DNA from 3 places in the Brachymonas sp. KE5 genome. Region 3 is predicted to be linked to each of the others. Evidence: riboswitches for the same ligand, from Rfam matches in the RefSeq annotation. Region 3 holds a riboswitch; each other region holds the start of a gene.

What was found. Region 3 has a riboswitch for cobalamin ahead of ACX36O_RS10205 (energy-coupling factor ABC transporter permease). Riboswitches for the same ligand answer to the same signal wherever they lie in the genome.
Region 1: linked by a shared signal. The riboswitch ahead of ACX36O_RS06210 (TonB-dependent receptor plug domain-containing protein) and the one ahead of ACX36O_RS10205 (energy-coupling factor ABC transporter permease) in region 3 are both predicted to bind cobalamin.
Region 2: linked by a shared signal. The riboswitch ahead of ACX36O_RS03055 (bifunctional adenosylcobinamide kinase/adenosylcobinamide-phosphate guanylyltransferase) and the one ahead of ACX36O_RS10205 (energy-coupling factor ABC transporter permease) in region 3 are both predicted to bind cobalamin.

What each region holds. Positions count from the first base shown of each region.
Region 1 covers NZ_CM173463.1:1,302,827-1,307,941, reverse strand. Annotated here, with positions in the region: gene ACX36O_RS06215 (ABC transporter substrate-binding protein) at 1-590, opposite strand, end outside; gene ACX36O_RS06210 (TonB-dependent receptor plug domain-containing protein) at 690-2,708, opposite strand; cobalamin riboswitch at 2,904-3,177, opposite strand; gene map (type I methionyl aminopeptidase) at 3,317-4,135, shown strand; gene glnD ([protein-PII] uridylyltransferase) at 4,149-5,115, shown strand, end outside.
Region 2 covers NZ_CM173463.1:651,215-656,329, reverse strand. Annotated here, with positions in the region: gene bioB (biotin synthase BioB) at 1-782, opposite strand, end outside; gene bluB (5,6-dimethylbenzimidazole synthase) at 801-1,475, opposite strand; gene cobO (cob(I)yrinic acid a,c-diamide adenosyltransferase) at 1,605-2,174, opposite strand; gene ACX36O_RS03055 (bifunctional adenosylcobinamide kinase/adenosylcobinamide-phosphate guanylyltransferase) at 2,185-2,775, opposite strand; cobalamin riboswitch at 2,951-3,190, opposite strand; gene ACX36O_RS03050 (DUF904 domain-containing protein) at 3,321-3,629, shown strand; gene ACX36O_RS03045 (cell division protein ZapA) at 3,626-3,958, shown strand; gene ACX36O_RS03040 (sulfite exporter TauE/SafE family protein) at 4,302-5,115, shown strand, end outside.
Region 3 covers NZ_CM173463.1:2,153,168-2,158,282, reverse strand. Annotated here, with positions in the region: gene ACX36O_RS10220 (precorrin-8X methylmutase) at 1-124, opposite strand, end outside; gene ACX36O_RS10215 (sirohydrochlorin chelatase) at 146-1,099, opposite strand; gene cobM (precorrin-4 C(11)-methyltransferase) at 1,096-1,932, opposite strand; gene ACX36O_RS10205 (energy-coupling factor ABC transporter permease) at 2,005-2,643, opposite strand; cobalamin riboswitch at 2,796-3,018, opposite strand; gene alaS (alanine--tRNA ligase) at 3,117-5,115, shown strand, end outside.

The DNA of each region.
Region 1 (5,115 bases), 850 kb from region 3:
CGATAGCCGGCCAGTTGCAGCAGCTCATCCATCATGGTGCCCTTGCCGGTGCTGTAGCCCTGCCAGCTGCGCTCGGCGGCGATCGGCCAGGGCTTTGGATCGCCCTGCACGGTGGTGCGCAGCGCCTGCTCCTGTTCGCGGATGGTCTGCACGAGCTTCTGCCCGCGCTCTGGCTCGCCGACGGCAGCGGCGACAAGCTCAGTCTGCGTGACCACTTCGTCCAGCTTGTGCGCCAGCGGCACCTCCACCACGCGGATGCCGAGATCGCGCAGCATCTGGCTGGTGTAACGCGTGGTGTAGGCACCTACCAGCACCAGATCGGGCTTGAGCAGCAGCACTTCTTCCGTATCGCCACGGACAATCGGCAAGGTGCGCGCCTTCGTCTCCAGCATGGACAGCTCGGGATCATGCGCCAGCTTGCTCAGTGCCGCGATACGCTGCGGCTCGACCAGCTGCAGCAGCAACTGGTCGGCGCAGAGGTTGAGGGAGACGATGCGCTGGGGCTTGGCGGTAATGGCCGCCTTGCTCGCCCCAAGCGGAGCGGGTTTGTCGGCCGGTTGGCAGCCCCCTAGCGTTGCCAGCAGACACACGCCAGCCGCCACCGTAACGCCCCACCGCCCCCGCCGAGGCGGCGGAACGGGCGAACATTCAGCGGATTCGGGCGTGTGCCACACAGTCATGCCGGCAGCTTACTTGAAGTCCCAGCGGTAACCCAGCTTGAACTCGCGGCCGGGCATGGCATAGCCGGGAACCGACTCGTAATTCTTGTCGAACAGGTTGTCGACACTGAAGCTCAGGGTGTGATTCGGCAGGAAGCGGTAGGCCACGCTGGCGTCCCACAGGGTGTAGCCCGGGTACTGCTTGGTGGTACTGCTCCAGTCGGCAAAGAAGGCGCTCTTGGTGGCCTTGCCGGTATAACGGGCGCCCACTCGCGTGTGCAACTTGTCCCAGTTGCCGTCCAGTGTCAAGCGTGCACTGTGTTTGGGTACGTACTCAAGATCTTTCCATACACCCTTGCTCTCTGATTCGGCGCGGAGGCTATGGGTATAACCCAATCCGAGTTTGAGATTGGGATTGATGTCCCAGCCTGCCGTGAGTTCGAGTCCGCGCATGCGGGCCTGATCTGCGTTGATCCAACTGGTGTAGCCTTTGCCTGCTTCCTGATATTTGTAGCTGACGATCTTGTCCTTGACGCGGGTGTCATAAAAGGTCAGGTCAACGTTCCAGTCAGGCTGTTCCAGCGTGACGCCGATATCCGCGCTGCGGCTGCTCTCGGGCTTCAGGTTGGGGTTGCCACGGTAGTTCGAGAACGTGGAGTAGTCCCCTGCCAGCTTCCATGCGCTGGGCGCCATGAAGCCCTTGCCGGCCGAGGCGTGCACGGCCACCATCGGCGTAAAGTAGTGCTTGATACCCGCGCTCGGGCTGAACTGGTTGAATGTCCGGCTTTGCGGCGTATTGTTGGGCAGCAGGGCCGTCGGCAAGGTGGACAGCTTGAAGCGGTCATAACGTCCACCCACGTACACGTTGGTCTGATCGTTATTGAATGCCATATGCTGTTGCGCGTAGATGGCAGTCGTCTGCAGCTTGCTGTCGGGGTTGTAAACCGTTGCGGGACCGAACAGGTAGCTGACCGATCCGGCCTTGGTCTGGTCGTAATCCACACCATACACCAGCTTGTAGCCATCCGCCCAGGTCCATTCATCCTTGAGTTGTGCGCCCTGCCAGGTGATTTTTGCATCGAAATCCAGCGGACGCTGGCCGCTTGGCGGCGCCTTGTAAGTAGTGTTGGTTTCCTTGCCGGAATAGACAGCCGCGCTCAACGCATGTTGCCCCATCACCCCCTTGAGCTTGGCACTGTACAAATCGCGCTTCACATCCTTGACAGTAGGCTTGCCGTCATACTCCGACCAGGCACCAGGGTTCCCAACATCATCGCCGCGCGCCACATCTGCACGAGCGTCAAGTGTCCAGCCCGGAGCAAGTTCAAAACCGAGCCGGAGTCCGTGACTGTACTGAGTGGCAGCGCTGTTGTTCCAGCGCGTGCCATCGCCGGACTTGTAGTCACCCTGCTTCTGCCATGATCCGAAATAGTCCAGGTTCAGCCACGGAGTCAGTGCACCGCCAATATCCGCTTGCACCGAACGATGCTTGAAGTTGCCGACAGAAACGCCAACCCCGCCCTGCAGATCGCCAGTACGGCGAACCGGAATCACATTGATAACGCCAGACATGGCTTGTGCGCCATACAAAGCAGAAGACGGTCCGCGCAGCACCTCGACCCGAGCGGCCCCCTGGCTGGGAATCAGGCCAATGTTGTCCTTGATGGCAGGGATGCCGTCCTGCAGAAACAGCGTCTGCCACGACTCACCCACCATCGGAGAACTGGGCGTATAACCGCGCACGGAAACGGCAGCATTCATGCCCGGATACTGTTTGATATCGACGTTGGCGGTCTTGTCCAGCAGGTCAGCCAGATCGTGGTGGGGTGTCTGCTCGATTTCCTTGCGGGTAACCACCTCGATACGCTGTGGCGTATCCTTCAGGCGCATTTCCGATCGTGCGCCCGTTACGACGACGCGATAGGTGTCTGCATTGGCGCCAGTGTCTTGCGATGCAGCCACAACCTCAACAGGCCCTGCCGTCTGCGCCACGGCAGCAGCAACCGGCGTCAGGCAGAAAAGCAAGCCTGCCAGGCGGATGGATTCCATTTTCATTTTCAAAGCCACTCTCGATTTTCCTGATGGCCACGCTGCACGCAGACAGTTTCGCTGCAGGCATTGCACGACATCGCACAGGCCATGCAAAGCCTGCTTGCGTTGTCACGACGATGCCGGAAGAAACAAGCGATGTTCTGTCTGCTCCCCGCAGACGGCCAGGTTCAAGCTGTCGCAACCCTGATCCGACAGCATCCACAACAACAGGCCGGTATCCGGACTCGCAAGTTCTGGTGCATCGCCTTCCCACAGGCGGCGCGCGCGTTGCCTTGCACAACGCCGCACCGCACCTGCAGTGGCTGCCGCGCCATCGATTGGCGCAGCCTGATACACCCACACTCGCTTACCGTTGCGGGGGCAGTCCGGGCCTGACGTTGCCATGCAACGCGCACCCGGTTCCCGTTTAACCTGCGCATTCCGGCCGCAGCCGGCGCCTGCAGGCACCTGTGGTCTAGTGCACCGGCCACACGCCGATGCGTGACCGATTGTAATTACAAACCCTGTCGCTGCCCACGAAATGGGCAAAACTTTGCCGTTCAAGTGCCTGTACGCAACGCCCCTTTGCCCACGCGGGATGCCGCATTGCAGGATAATTGCGCCCCATGACCATCAAGATTCATACACCCGAAGAAATCGATCACATGCGGGTGGCCTGCCGTTTCGCGGCCGAGCTGCTCGACTATATCGGCCCGCACATCGTCCCCGGCGTCACCACCAACGAGATCGACCGCCTGTGCGAGGAGTACACCTCCAGCCGTGGTTCCGTTTCTGCGCCGCTCAACTACGCGCCCCCGGGCCACACGCCCTACCCCAAGTCCATCTGCACTTCGGTCAACCAGCAGGTGTGCCACGGCATCCCCAACGACAAGCCGCTGAAAAAAGGCGATATCGTCAACATTGACGTGACCCCCATCACCAACGGCTGGCATGGCGACAGCAGCCGCATGTTCATCGTGGGCGGCGAAGATGCTGCGCCCCCGTTCGTGCGCCGTCTGTGCCGCGTCACCCATGAGTCGATGTGGAAAGGCATTGTCGAAGTCAAGCCGGGCGCGCGCCTGGGCGATATCGGCAGCGCCATCCAGAAATACGTCGAAAGCCACGGCTACAGCGTGGTGCGCGAATTCTGCGGCCACGGCATCGGACAGGAATTCCATACCGAACCGCAGGTACTGCACTACGGCAAGCCCGGCACGCTGGAAGAGCTGCAGCCCGGCATGATTTTCACGATTGAACCGATGGTCAACGCCGGCCGCCGCGAGATCAAGGAATCGAACGACGGCTGGTCCATCGTGACGAAGGACCGTTCGCTGTCGGCCCAGTACGAACACACCATCGTCGTGACCGAAACCGGCTACGAAGTGCTGACCGTGTCGGAAGGCATGCCGGCGCTGCCGGACTTCGTCAGCGCCATCCGCACCTGAACCCGTCCTGACCATGCACGCACCGAGCCAGGACGCCGTTGCCCCGGAGGCGCTGCAGGCGCTGCGAGACGGCTATGCGCGGGACAAGGCGGACCTGCTCGCGCATTTCCGCGATCCGGACATCGGCTACCGCCGCATGCGCGGCGTGCTGGGCACGCTCAAGAAGCTGACCCAGTTGACCGACAACGTCTTGCTGGCCCTGTGGCGCCTGCATGGGCTGGATCGCGACAAGGCAGCGCTGGTCGCGGTGGGCGGCTATGGCCGCGGCGAGCTGTTTCCGCATTCCGACATCGACGTGCTGGTGCTGCTGCCGGATGCAGCCTCCCCTTCCCCGGCGCACGACCCGGTCCAGGCACGCGTCAGCGCCTTCATCGGCAGCTGCTGGGATGTGGGCCTGCAAATCGGCTCGGCCGTACGCACCCTGTCCGAATGCCTGAGCGAATCCGCAGGCGACATCACGGTGCAGACCTCGTTGCTGGAGCGCCGGCTGATTTTCGGCCCGCAGGCCCTGTACCGCCAGCTGAGCGCGGCCTACGACAGCGCCATGCAGCCCTATGCCTTCTACCTGGCCAAGACGCTGGAAATGCGTCAGCGCCACGCCAAGTTCGACAACACGCCGTATGCGCTGGAGCCCAACTGCAAGGAATCTCCCGGCGGCCTGCGTGATCTGCACATCGTGCTGTGGGTGGCCAAGGCAGCCGGCTACGGCACCACCTGGGATGCGCTGACGCGCCACGGCCTGATGACACGCTACGAGGCCAAGCAGATCAAGCGCAACTACACCCTGCTCAGCCTGATCCGCGCCCGCCTGCACATGGTGGCCAACCGGCGTGAAGACCGGCTGGTGTTCGACATGCAGACACTGGTGGCCGAGCTTTTCGGCTACACCCCGATCGAACGCCAGACGCGCCAGGGCCACGATCGCAGCCCGATCCGCCCCAGCGAAGCGCTGATGCGGCACTATTACTGGACGGCCAAGG
Region 2 (5,115 bases), 1.3 Mb from region 3:
CCCTCGACCTTCACCAGATTGTTGATCGGCACGCTGTCCGGATAATGCGGATGCAGATTGGCCAGCTGGCCGATCAGCTCGGCACGCTGGCGACGGCTTTCGCCCATGCCGATGATGCCGCCGCTGCAGACATTCACGCCCACGTTGCGCACGTTCTCCAGCGTGTCCAGACGGTCCTGGTAATCGCGCGTGCTGATGATGTTGCCGTAGTTCTCGGGCGCGGTGTCCAGGTTGTGGTTGTAGTAATCCAGACCGGCTTCCTTGAGCTGCTCGGCATGGTCCTTGGTCAGCATGCCCAGCGTGCAGCAGGCTTGCAGGCCCACGTCCTTCACCGTCTTGATCAGCGTGACCACGTTCTCGATGTCGCGGTCCTTGGGCGCGCGCCAGGCCGCACCCATGCAGAAACGCGTGGCACCCGCGGCCTTGGCCAGCTCGGCGGCCTCGCGCACCTTGTCGGCTTCCATCAGCTTGGTGGCATCGACGCCGGTGTCATAGTGCACCGACTGCGGGCAGTAGCCGCAATCCTCCGGGCAGCCGCCGGTCTTGATCGAAAGCAGCGTCGCAAATTCCACTTCGGCCGGATTGAAGTGCTCGCGGTGCACCTGCTGTGCCTTGAACATCAGCTCGGGGAACGGCAGCGCAAACAGCGCCTCGATATCCTCCACCGCCCAGCGGTTGGTGCTCTGCGGCACCGGCTGGTTGTTGCGCGGGGCGCAGAAATGCACGGTCTGCTCGCCGCCGGTATGGCAGGTGGCGGGGGAATGGGTGACAGGAGTGTCCATCTTCGGGCTTTCTCTACATCAATCGGAAGAATCGCAGCACGCATTGTCCGCTACCGGGCTTTGCCCAGGCTGACAAAGCCCCTGCAGGAACGGGGCACTGTGGCCCCAGCTATTGTCAAAAACCACATCCGCCAGCGGCATGCGGCTGGCCCAGCGCTGCTGCTGCAGCATGGGCGCATCATAAAACTCGGGCACCGGGCCGATGCACAGCAGCGCCAGCGGGCTGGCCCCTTCGGGCAGCTGCAGCAAGGCACCCAGCTCGTCGGGATCGAAAATCGACACCCAGCCCACGCCCAGCCCCTCCGCACGCGCCGCCAGCCACAGGTTCTGCAGCGCGCAGCCGACCGAAGCGATATCCATATAGGGCATGGTGCGCCGGCCGAACACATGGCGCTCGCGCCCGTCCGCCAGGCATACCGCGATCAGCTCGGCCGCCTCGCGGATCCCTTCGACCTTGAGCTTGAGAAAATCCTCCTCGCGCTCGCCCAGCGCACGGGCCGTGGCCACGCGTTCGCGCTCCACGCAGCCATGGATGCGCTCGCGCAGCCCCGCATCGCTGATGCGCAGAAAGCGCCAGGGCTGCATGAAACCCACGCTCGGCCCTGCATGCGCCGCCAGCAGCAGGCGCTCCAGCACCTCCGGCACCACCTGGGCACCCGGCGTGAAATGGCGCATGTCGCGCCGCTGCGCCATCACGCGGTAGATCGCGTCCCGGTCTGCCGCCGGATAGGCATGCTGGGAGGAGCCCCCCGCTTCGGCATCCGGCCGGCCGTCAGCATCGCCGCCTAGACACAGGGCAATGGAATCGTTCACGGTGTGCGCTCAGTCCTCGATGCCGCGCTGCGCCGGAATGCCCGCATCGAAGGCATGCTTGACCGGGCGCATCTCGGTCACGGTATCGGCGATGTCGACGATCTCCTGCGGGCAGCGGCGGCCGGTCAGGCACACATGCACATCGCGCGGACGGTTCTTCAGCGTCTCCACCACATCTTCCAGCGGCAGCCAGCCGTACACCAGCGGATAGGTGATCTCGTCGCACACCACCAGGAAATACTCGCCGCTCAGGATGGCGGCCTTGGCCTTCTCCCAGCCGTCGCGCGCCAGCTGCGCGGACTTTTCCAGATCCTGGCTCTTCCAGCTGAAGCCGTCGCCCAGCCCCTCGACTGGCACGCCGATCTGCTCGAACATGCGGTGCTCGCCAAAGCGCGCACTCGGCACCTTCATGAACTGGTAGATCTTCACCTTCTTGCCGCGGCCGGTGGCACGCAGCGCCAGGCCGAACGCGGCCGTGCTCTTGCCCTTGCCATCGCCGGTATTGACGATCAGGATGCCGCGACGCTCGCCATCGGACTTTTCGTACGGTTTCTCCTTGGGCGGTTCCTCGATTTTCATGGGCATCCTTTCAGTCGGAAGATTTCAATGTCAGCGGCAGACCTGCCGCCATCAGGGTCACGTGGCTGCACACGGCTGCCACGCGCTGGTTGAGTTCGCCAAGCGCGTCCACAAAGGCACGCGTCTCGCGGCCGAGCGGAATCACGCCCAGGCCGATTTCATTGCTCACGATATACAACGGACCGGGCCAGGCCCGGATGGCCTCCAGCAGATCGGCAACCGCGGCTTCCAGCCGCGCAGCATCGGCGACCGGCTGCACATCCTCCTGCTCCAGCGGCATCAACTGCTGCGTCAGCCAGAGCGTGAGGCAGTCCAGCACCAGTGCCACCTCCGGCGCGCCATGCTGGCGCAACAGGCCGGGCACGTCCAGTGCGCCGCCCCACTCCGCAGCCTGCAGGGTCTGCATGCGCGGCACGCGCCGGGCGCGATCCTGCTGGTGGCGCGCGATGCGCTGCTGCATTTCCTCGTCCCAGGGCAGTGCCGTTGCCAGATACAGGGCACGGCGCCCCGCATCCTGCTCCAGCCAGCGCGCCACCAACTGCTCGGCGCGCACCGTCTTGCCGGATTTCTGGCCGCCCAGGATCAGTTCGTGATGCCTCATGCCGCCCTCCACGGCTGCGCACGGCGCACGCCAGGGCGCAACCCGTTCAGGAGAGAAAGACCAAGAGAGAAAATGTCCGCCAGCACCGGCACCAATGCCACCATGAGAAAAGCCCGGAAAACCGCTGGCGCCCCGCCGCTGCATTCCGTTCCGGCGCCGGCCCGCAGGCAGGCGCCCCAAATCAAGCTTGCTGGCCGGTATCCGGGCTGACGGCATGGCAGCGCTGCCTTCCCGGCACCTGGCCAGTGGCGTGCGAGAACACTGCGGCAGCCGCTTCACAACCCGGGCTGCGCCGTATCACCGTTGCGGGGGCAGCGCAGGCCTGTGCCCTGCCAGCCATCCCGGCAGGACTCCTGCTTCCCGTTTACCCGGCGGCCACAACGACCTGCCAGGCACCAGCAATCCGGATATTGTAGGACGATTCGCCCCGTCCCTGAGGAAAGCCCCCATGGCGTCCCGGCGCCATCATCTACAATGTGCAACAAAGGGCCAGGCCTGCAGCTGCAGGCCACGCCAGCTATCTTGTTGCCTGTCGTTCCCGTGCCATGACCACTCCCCTCACCCCGCTCTCGCTCGACCAGGTCGCAGACCGCATGGAGCACATGCTGCTGCGCTACCAGGAGCTGCAGAAAACCGCCGCCCTGCTCCAGGGCCAGCTGCAGGAAGTTACCCAGGAGCGGGATTCGCTCAAGTCGCGCCTGTCGGCCGCCCGCGCGCGCGTCGACGCCCTGCTCGCCCGCCTGCCGGCCGAGCCGGTGGCAGCGCCGGCCGCCCCGGCGCCCGCCATGGCCAGCGTCTGGGGCCAGCAGCCCCCTGCCGCACAGCCTTCTTCTGCCAAGGATGATCCGCAATGAAGCAAATCGAAGTTCCGATCATGGGCCAGGCCTATGTGCTGGCCTGCCCGGAAGGTTCCGAAGACCGCATGAACGAGGCAGTGCAGCGCGTCGACACCGCCATGTGCAAGATCCGTGATGCCGGCAAGATCCGCGCACGCGACCGCATCGCCGTGCTCGCCGCCCTCAACATGGCCTTCGACCTGATCGAGAAGGAGCAGCAGATTGCGGCCATGCCCGCCCTCGCCGCCGAAGGCGAGGTACAGCCGGCCGAGTTGGTGCACCCCCGCATGCAGGCCCTGCTGCAGCGCATGGACGAGGCGCTGGCCGAGGACGGCCGCCTGATCTGACAGTCGTACACAACGCGCGGGCTTTTACATCTGCAAATTTCCCACGCGGGCCGATTTCATCCTAAAATGAAGGCGTCTGCAGCGAGCTTGGCTTTATATTTCCTTGAACCAATGCTCTCTGAGCCCGGGCTTGGTAGATCGCTCGGCCAGCGTGATCATCTCGCGTTAGATGAACCCAAGGCCTTGCTGCCCTCGCCCACCTGAACCCCTCCGTTCAGGATGACGGTCTGGCTCTGCTGCAGACACCTCTCAGCCGTCTGGCGCCCCTCGCGACAGACCCCAAGCCGCCCCCCGGGCGGCTTTTCGCGTTCGGAGCTCCGAACGCCTCAGCAGATTTCCCGCCATGATCCTCGAACCCATCACCATTGTCGAACTGGCCGCGCTCGGCCTCACCGGCGGCTTCATGGCCGGCCTGCTGGGCGTGGGGGGCGGCATGGTGCTGGTGCCCTTCATCACCTGGATCCTGGCCAGCCGCGGCGTCGACAACGAACTGGCCGTGAAGATGGCGATTGCCACTTCCATGGCCACCATCATCTTCACCTCCATCTCCAGCGTGCGCGCCCACCACAAGCGCGGCATGGTGCGCTGGGATCTGGTCAAGGGTATCGCCCCGGGCATCATGATCGGCGCACTGGTCGTCAGCATCGGCGTGTTCGCCCTGCTCAAGGGTGCCTGGCTGTCCGTGGTGTTCGGCGTGCTGGTGATCCTGGCGGCGCTGCAGATGTTCCTGGATCGCAAGCCCAAGCCCACGCGCCAGATGCCCGGCCGTGGCGGCCAGATGGCGGCCGGCAGCGTGATCGGCTTCCTGTCCGGCCTGCTCGGCGCCGGCGGCGGCTTCCTGAGCGTTCCCTTCATGACCTGGTGCAACGTCGCCATCCACAACGCCGTGGCCACCAGCGCCGCCCTGGGCTTTCCGATCGCGGTGTTCAACGTGATCGGCTACGTGCTGGGCGGCTGGAGCGTGGCGGGCCGGCCGGAATGGTCGGTTGGCTACGTCTGGCTGCCAGCCCTGGCCGTGATCGCCAGCTGCAGCGTGCTGATGGCCCCGCTGGGCGCACGCACCGCGCACGCCCTGCCGGTCAAGACCCTCAAGCGCATCTTCGCCGGCATCCTGATGCTGCTGGCGGTCAGCATGCTGATCAAGGGTATCCGCCTGC
Region 3 (5,115 bases):
TGGGCCACTGGCCTTCGGTATAGACGTGCGGGCCGGCTTCGCTGTCGATGATGGCAAAGCTGTCATGCTCGATGACCTGGCCGGCGCGCGTGAGCTGCTCGGTAACAGTGTTGATGGTGCTCATGGCAAACCCGTGAAGTGCGAATCAGTGGTGGGACACATGCGTGCAGTGGCGCACGGCGTCGTTGCCGTCGTCGCCATGGTCGTGTGCATGCGCATGGTGGTGCCCGTCGTGCGAATGGTCATGTCCGTGTTCGCCATGCGCATGATCATGGTGATCATGGCTGTGCGGCACATACCCCGCCACGTCATAGCGCACCGTCGCATGCGGCGCGCCGCGCAGCCACTTGTCCACCCGCTCGTCCAGCAGCGCAAACACCTCCGGCTCGAAGCCGAAATACTGGCTGTGCGCAAAGCGCAGCTGCGGATACTGCTTGCGCAGATGCTCCACCTGGCGGTCGATGCGGTGCATCAGCGTGCCGGTGAACAGGTAGTAGGGCAGGATCACGATCTGCGTCATGCCCAGCAGCATGTGCCGTTGCACCACGCGTTCCAGGCGCGGGTAGGTGATGCCGGTAAAGGCCACATCCACCAGCTCGTGATCGGTTTCCTCCCACAGCCAGCGTGCCATCTTGGCGACCTCGCCATTGGCCTTGCGGTCGCTGGAGCCGCGTCCCAGCAGGATCACGCCGGTGCCTTGCGGATCGGGCATGTCCAGCCGGTGCATGGCATGGCGCAGCTTGCGGCGCAGCACCGTCAGCACCGGCTCGCAGGCGCCCAGATGCGGTGCATAGTCGAACTGCACTTGCGGAAAGCGCTGGCGCGCCTGCTCCAGGGCATAGGGAATGTCGCCTTTCACATGGCCGGCGGCGTTCAGGATCAGCGGCAATACGAGCACTTTGCCATCATGCTGCTGCGCATGGGCGGCGGCACGGTCGAGGCCTTCGTCCAGCAGCACATCGGCAAACTCGATAAAGCACACCTCGATGTGCCACTCGGGCCGGTCCTGGCGCCAGCGGCGTGCGAATTGTTCGATTTCTGCGTTGCCGCCCGGCTCGCGCGAGCCATGGCCAACCAGCAGCAGGGTAGGAGTCGTCATGTCGGGGTTCCGGAGGAAGAGGGGGAAACGTCATCCGCAGGCGCACTGGCGCGGCGGAAACGGTGGGTAAAGCCGGCGTCATACAGGCGCGACTTGGTCAACTCGGGCCACTGGCGGGCACCCAGTGTGGGGCTGGCGATGATCATGCTCTGGCTCACCACGCCGGCCTCGCGGCAGATCGCCTTGATGGTGGACAGCGTGCCGCGCAGGATGCGCTCCTCGCCCGGCCAGCTCGCCTTGTGCACCACCAGCATGGGCGCGTCCTCCGGCCAGCCGGCGGCGCGCAGTTCGCTCTCGACCTTGTGCAGCAGGGTGATGGAGAGGTAGATGCACAGCGTGCAGCGATGCTGGGCCAGTTCGCGCAGGCTTTCGCCTTCGGGCATGGGCGTGCGGCCTTCCACGCGCGTGAGGATCACGGTTTGCGTCACCTCGGGCAGTGTCAGGCTCTCCACCGCCGCAGCGGCCGAGGCCATGGCCGAGGTCACGCCCGGCACCACCGCGATCGGTATGCCGGCCGCATCCAGCGGCTGCGCCATCTCGATCAGCGTGCCGTAGAGCGAAGGATCGCCCGTCTGCAGGCGCACCACCACGGCGTGCTGCTGCGCCTGCGCGATCAGCCAGGCGCAGATCTGCTCCAGCGTCATGTCCTTGCTGTCGGCGATCACACAGCCGGCAGGCGCCCAGCGCGTGGCGGCCTCGCTCACCAGCGAGCCGGCAAACAGGATGGCACCGGCCTGCGCGATCAGGTCGCGCCCTTTGACGGTCAGCAACTCCGGATCGCCGGGGCCGGCGCCGACAAACCAGACCTTGCCTGGCAGGGAAGAGAATTGCATGGGAAAAACCAGAAACAGAAACGGCAAAAGCCCGGCCCGCACACTGCAGGCCGGGCCGGCGGACGGCAGTGATCAGGCAGCAGCCGTCACGCGCTCATCCAGGCACAGCTGGGCCCAGTTGCTGTCCTTGAAGCCGCGCGCAGCGCGCACGATGGCCAGCGTCACCAGCGGCTCGACCAGCACCAGCGCCAGGTAGCTGGCGGCAAAGGTGGCCCAGTTGGCCAGCGGCGTGGGTTCGGTGCCCATGGACAGCCAGAAGCCCACCATCAGCGTCACGCCGGCGTAGAAGGCAAAGTCCAGCTTCACGATGTTGGCCACGGTGAACTTGCCGGCCAGGCGCTTGCCCAGGCCGTAGTGCACGGCAGCCAGCGGCACCATCAGCGACAGGCTGTTCACGGCCAGATGCGCCAGATCCTGCGGATCGAACAGCAGACCCTGCAGCAGCAGGCCAAAGGCAAAGCCGAACAGCGTGGGCACGAAGCCCAGCAGCAGGTAGATCGGCATGGCGCCGACGAAGTGCAGTTCCGATGCGCCAACCGGCATGTGGAACACCTGCATGAAGATGGAGAAGAACAGCGCCGCCAGCGCGGTGCGCAGCAGCAGGGCCGGGCGCTTGACCAGCGCGGGCGCGCAGGCAGCCAGCATGCCGACGGCTGCGACGTTGGCAAAGGCGATCTTGGCGGAGGAGAGAATGCCGGGTTCGATGTGCATGATTGCTTCCTTTTAGTAACACCCTAGAAGACCAGCCGGGGCTGGCATACAGTCTGCCGCGCTGGCAGGTGGGTATTGAAGGAAGCGCGATGCCGGGAAGAAAAAGGGGGAAGTCCGGCTGTGCACTGCCCGCATCGCCCTCCGCAACGCTGACAAACGTGTCACAGCAGGCCGGTCTCCGGGCTTGCCAGTTCCTGCACAGGGCAGGGGGCCTGCAGCACCTTCCCGGCCGGAAGCGACCAGTGGCATCGAGCTGCAAGCTTGACTGACATACCGTTGCGGGGGCAGCGCTGGACTTGGCCTCGGCCTTACCAGCTTCCCGTTTCATCCGGACGGACATGACTCCATCCGGACACCTGCATGTATGCATAATTATAGGCGGCCTCCTGCTGAAAATGGCTGCGCACCTATAATCTCGGGCAGCACATTTCGTTCCCCATACAGCCTTTTGCGGCCGTTCGGCCGTCCCCAGCATGAGCACCCCTTCCCCCATGACCGTTGCGGACATCCGCAAGACCTTTCTCGACTTCTACGCCAGCAAGGGCCACACCATCGTCGAATCCAGCCCGCTGGTGCCGGGCAACGACCCGACGCTGATGTTCACCAACTCGGGCATGGTGCAGTTCAAGGACGTGTTCCTGGGCACCGACAAGCGTCCCTACAACCGCGCCACCAGCGTGCAGGCCTGCCTGCGTGCTGGCGGCAAGCACAACGACCTGGAAAACGTCGGCTACACCGCACGCCACCACACCTTCTTCGAGATGCTGGGCAACTGGTCCTTCGGCGACTACTTCAAGCGCGAAAGCATTGAATGGGGCTGGGAACTTCTCACCCAGATCTACGGCCTGCCGCCCGAGCGCCTCACCGCCACCGTCTACGCCGAAGATGACGAAGCCTACGACATCTGGAAGGACGTGATCGGCCTGCCGCCCGAGCGCATCATCCGCATCGGCGACAACAAGGGCGCGCGCTACAAGAGCGACAACTTCTGGATGATGGCCGACACCGGCCCCTGCGGCCCCTGCTCCGAGATCTTCTACGACCATGGACCCGAAATCCCCGGTGGCCCGCCCGGCTCGCCCGAAGAGGATGGCGACCGCTTCATCGAGATCTGGAACCACGTGTTCATGCAGTTCGAGATGCACGAGGATGGCAGCGTCACGCGCCTGCCCGCGCCCTGCGTGGATACCGGCATGGGCCTGGAGCGTCTGGCCGCCGTGCTGCAGCACGTGCACAGCAACTACGAGATCGACCTGTTCGACACCCTGATCAAGGCCGCCGCGCGCGAAACCGGCTGTACCGACCTGGACAACCCCTCGCTCAAGGTGATCGCCGACCACATCCGCGCCACCGCCTTCCTGGTCAGCGACGGCGTGCTGCCTGGCAGTGAAGGCCGCAGCTACGTGCAGCGCCGCATCATCCGCCGCGCCATCCGCCACGGCTACAAGCTGGGCCAGCAAAAGCCCTTCTTCCACAAGCTGGTGCCCGATCTGGTGGCGCTGATGGGCGATGCCTACCCGCGCCTGAAGGCGCAGCAGGCGCAGGTCATGGCTGCGCTCAAGGGCGAGGAAGAGCGTTTCTTCGAGACCCTGGCCAAGGGCATGGAAATCCTGGACGACGCCTTGATTGCCGGCCGCCGCGAACTGCCCGGCCATGTCGCCTTCAAGCTGCACGACACCTACGGCTTCCCGCTCGACCTGACGCAGGACGTCTGCCGCGAGCGCGGCGTGACGGTGGACGAGGCCGGCTTCGAGGAAGCCATGCAGGAACAGAAAGCCACCGCCCGCGCGGCCGGCAAGTTCAAGATGGACAAGCTGCTCGACTACAGCGGCGAGGGCAATGCCTTCACCGGCTACGAGCAACTGGGCGGCGAGGCCAAGGTCGTGGCCCTGTATGTCAATGGCGAACCCGCGCAGCAACTCGATGCCGGCCAGCAAGGCGTGGTCGTGCTCGACACCACGCCGTTCTACGCCGAAAGCGGCGGTCAGGTCGGCGACCAGGGCGTGCTGGTGGCCAACGGCGTGCAGTTCGACGTGGCCGACACGCTCAAGATCAAGGCCGACGTGTTCGGCCACCACGGTACCCTGTCGCGCGGCACGCTCAAGGTGGGCGATACCGTCACGGCCGAAGTGGATTGCGAACTGCGCGCCGCAACCGTGCGCAACCACAGCGCCACACACCTGATGCACAAGGCGCTGCGCGAGGTGCTGGGCGAGCATGTGCAGCAGAAGGGCTCGCTGGTCAACGCCGAGCGCACCCGTTTCGACTTTGCCCACACCGCGCCGCTCACTCCCGAGCAGATCGCCGCAGTCGAAGCCAAGGTCAACGCCGAGATCCTCTGCAACAGCGACACCCAGGCCCGTCTGATGGGCATGGAAGAAGCCAAGCAGACCGGCGCCATGATGCTGTTCGGCGAGAAGTATGGCGATGTTGTGCGCGTGCTCAGCATCGGTTCCTCCACCGAACTGTGCG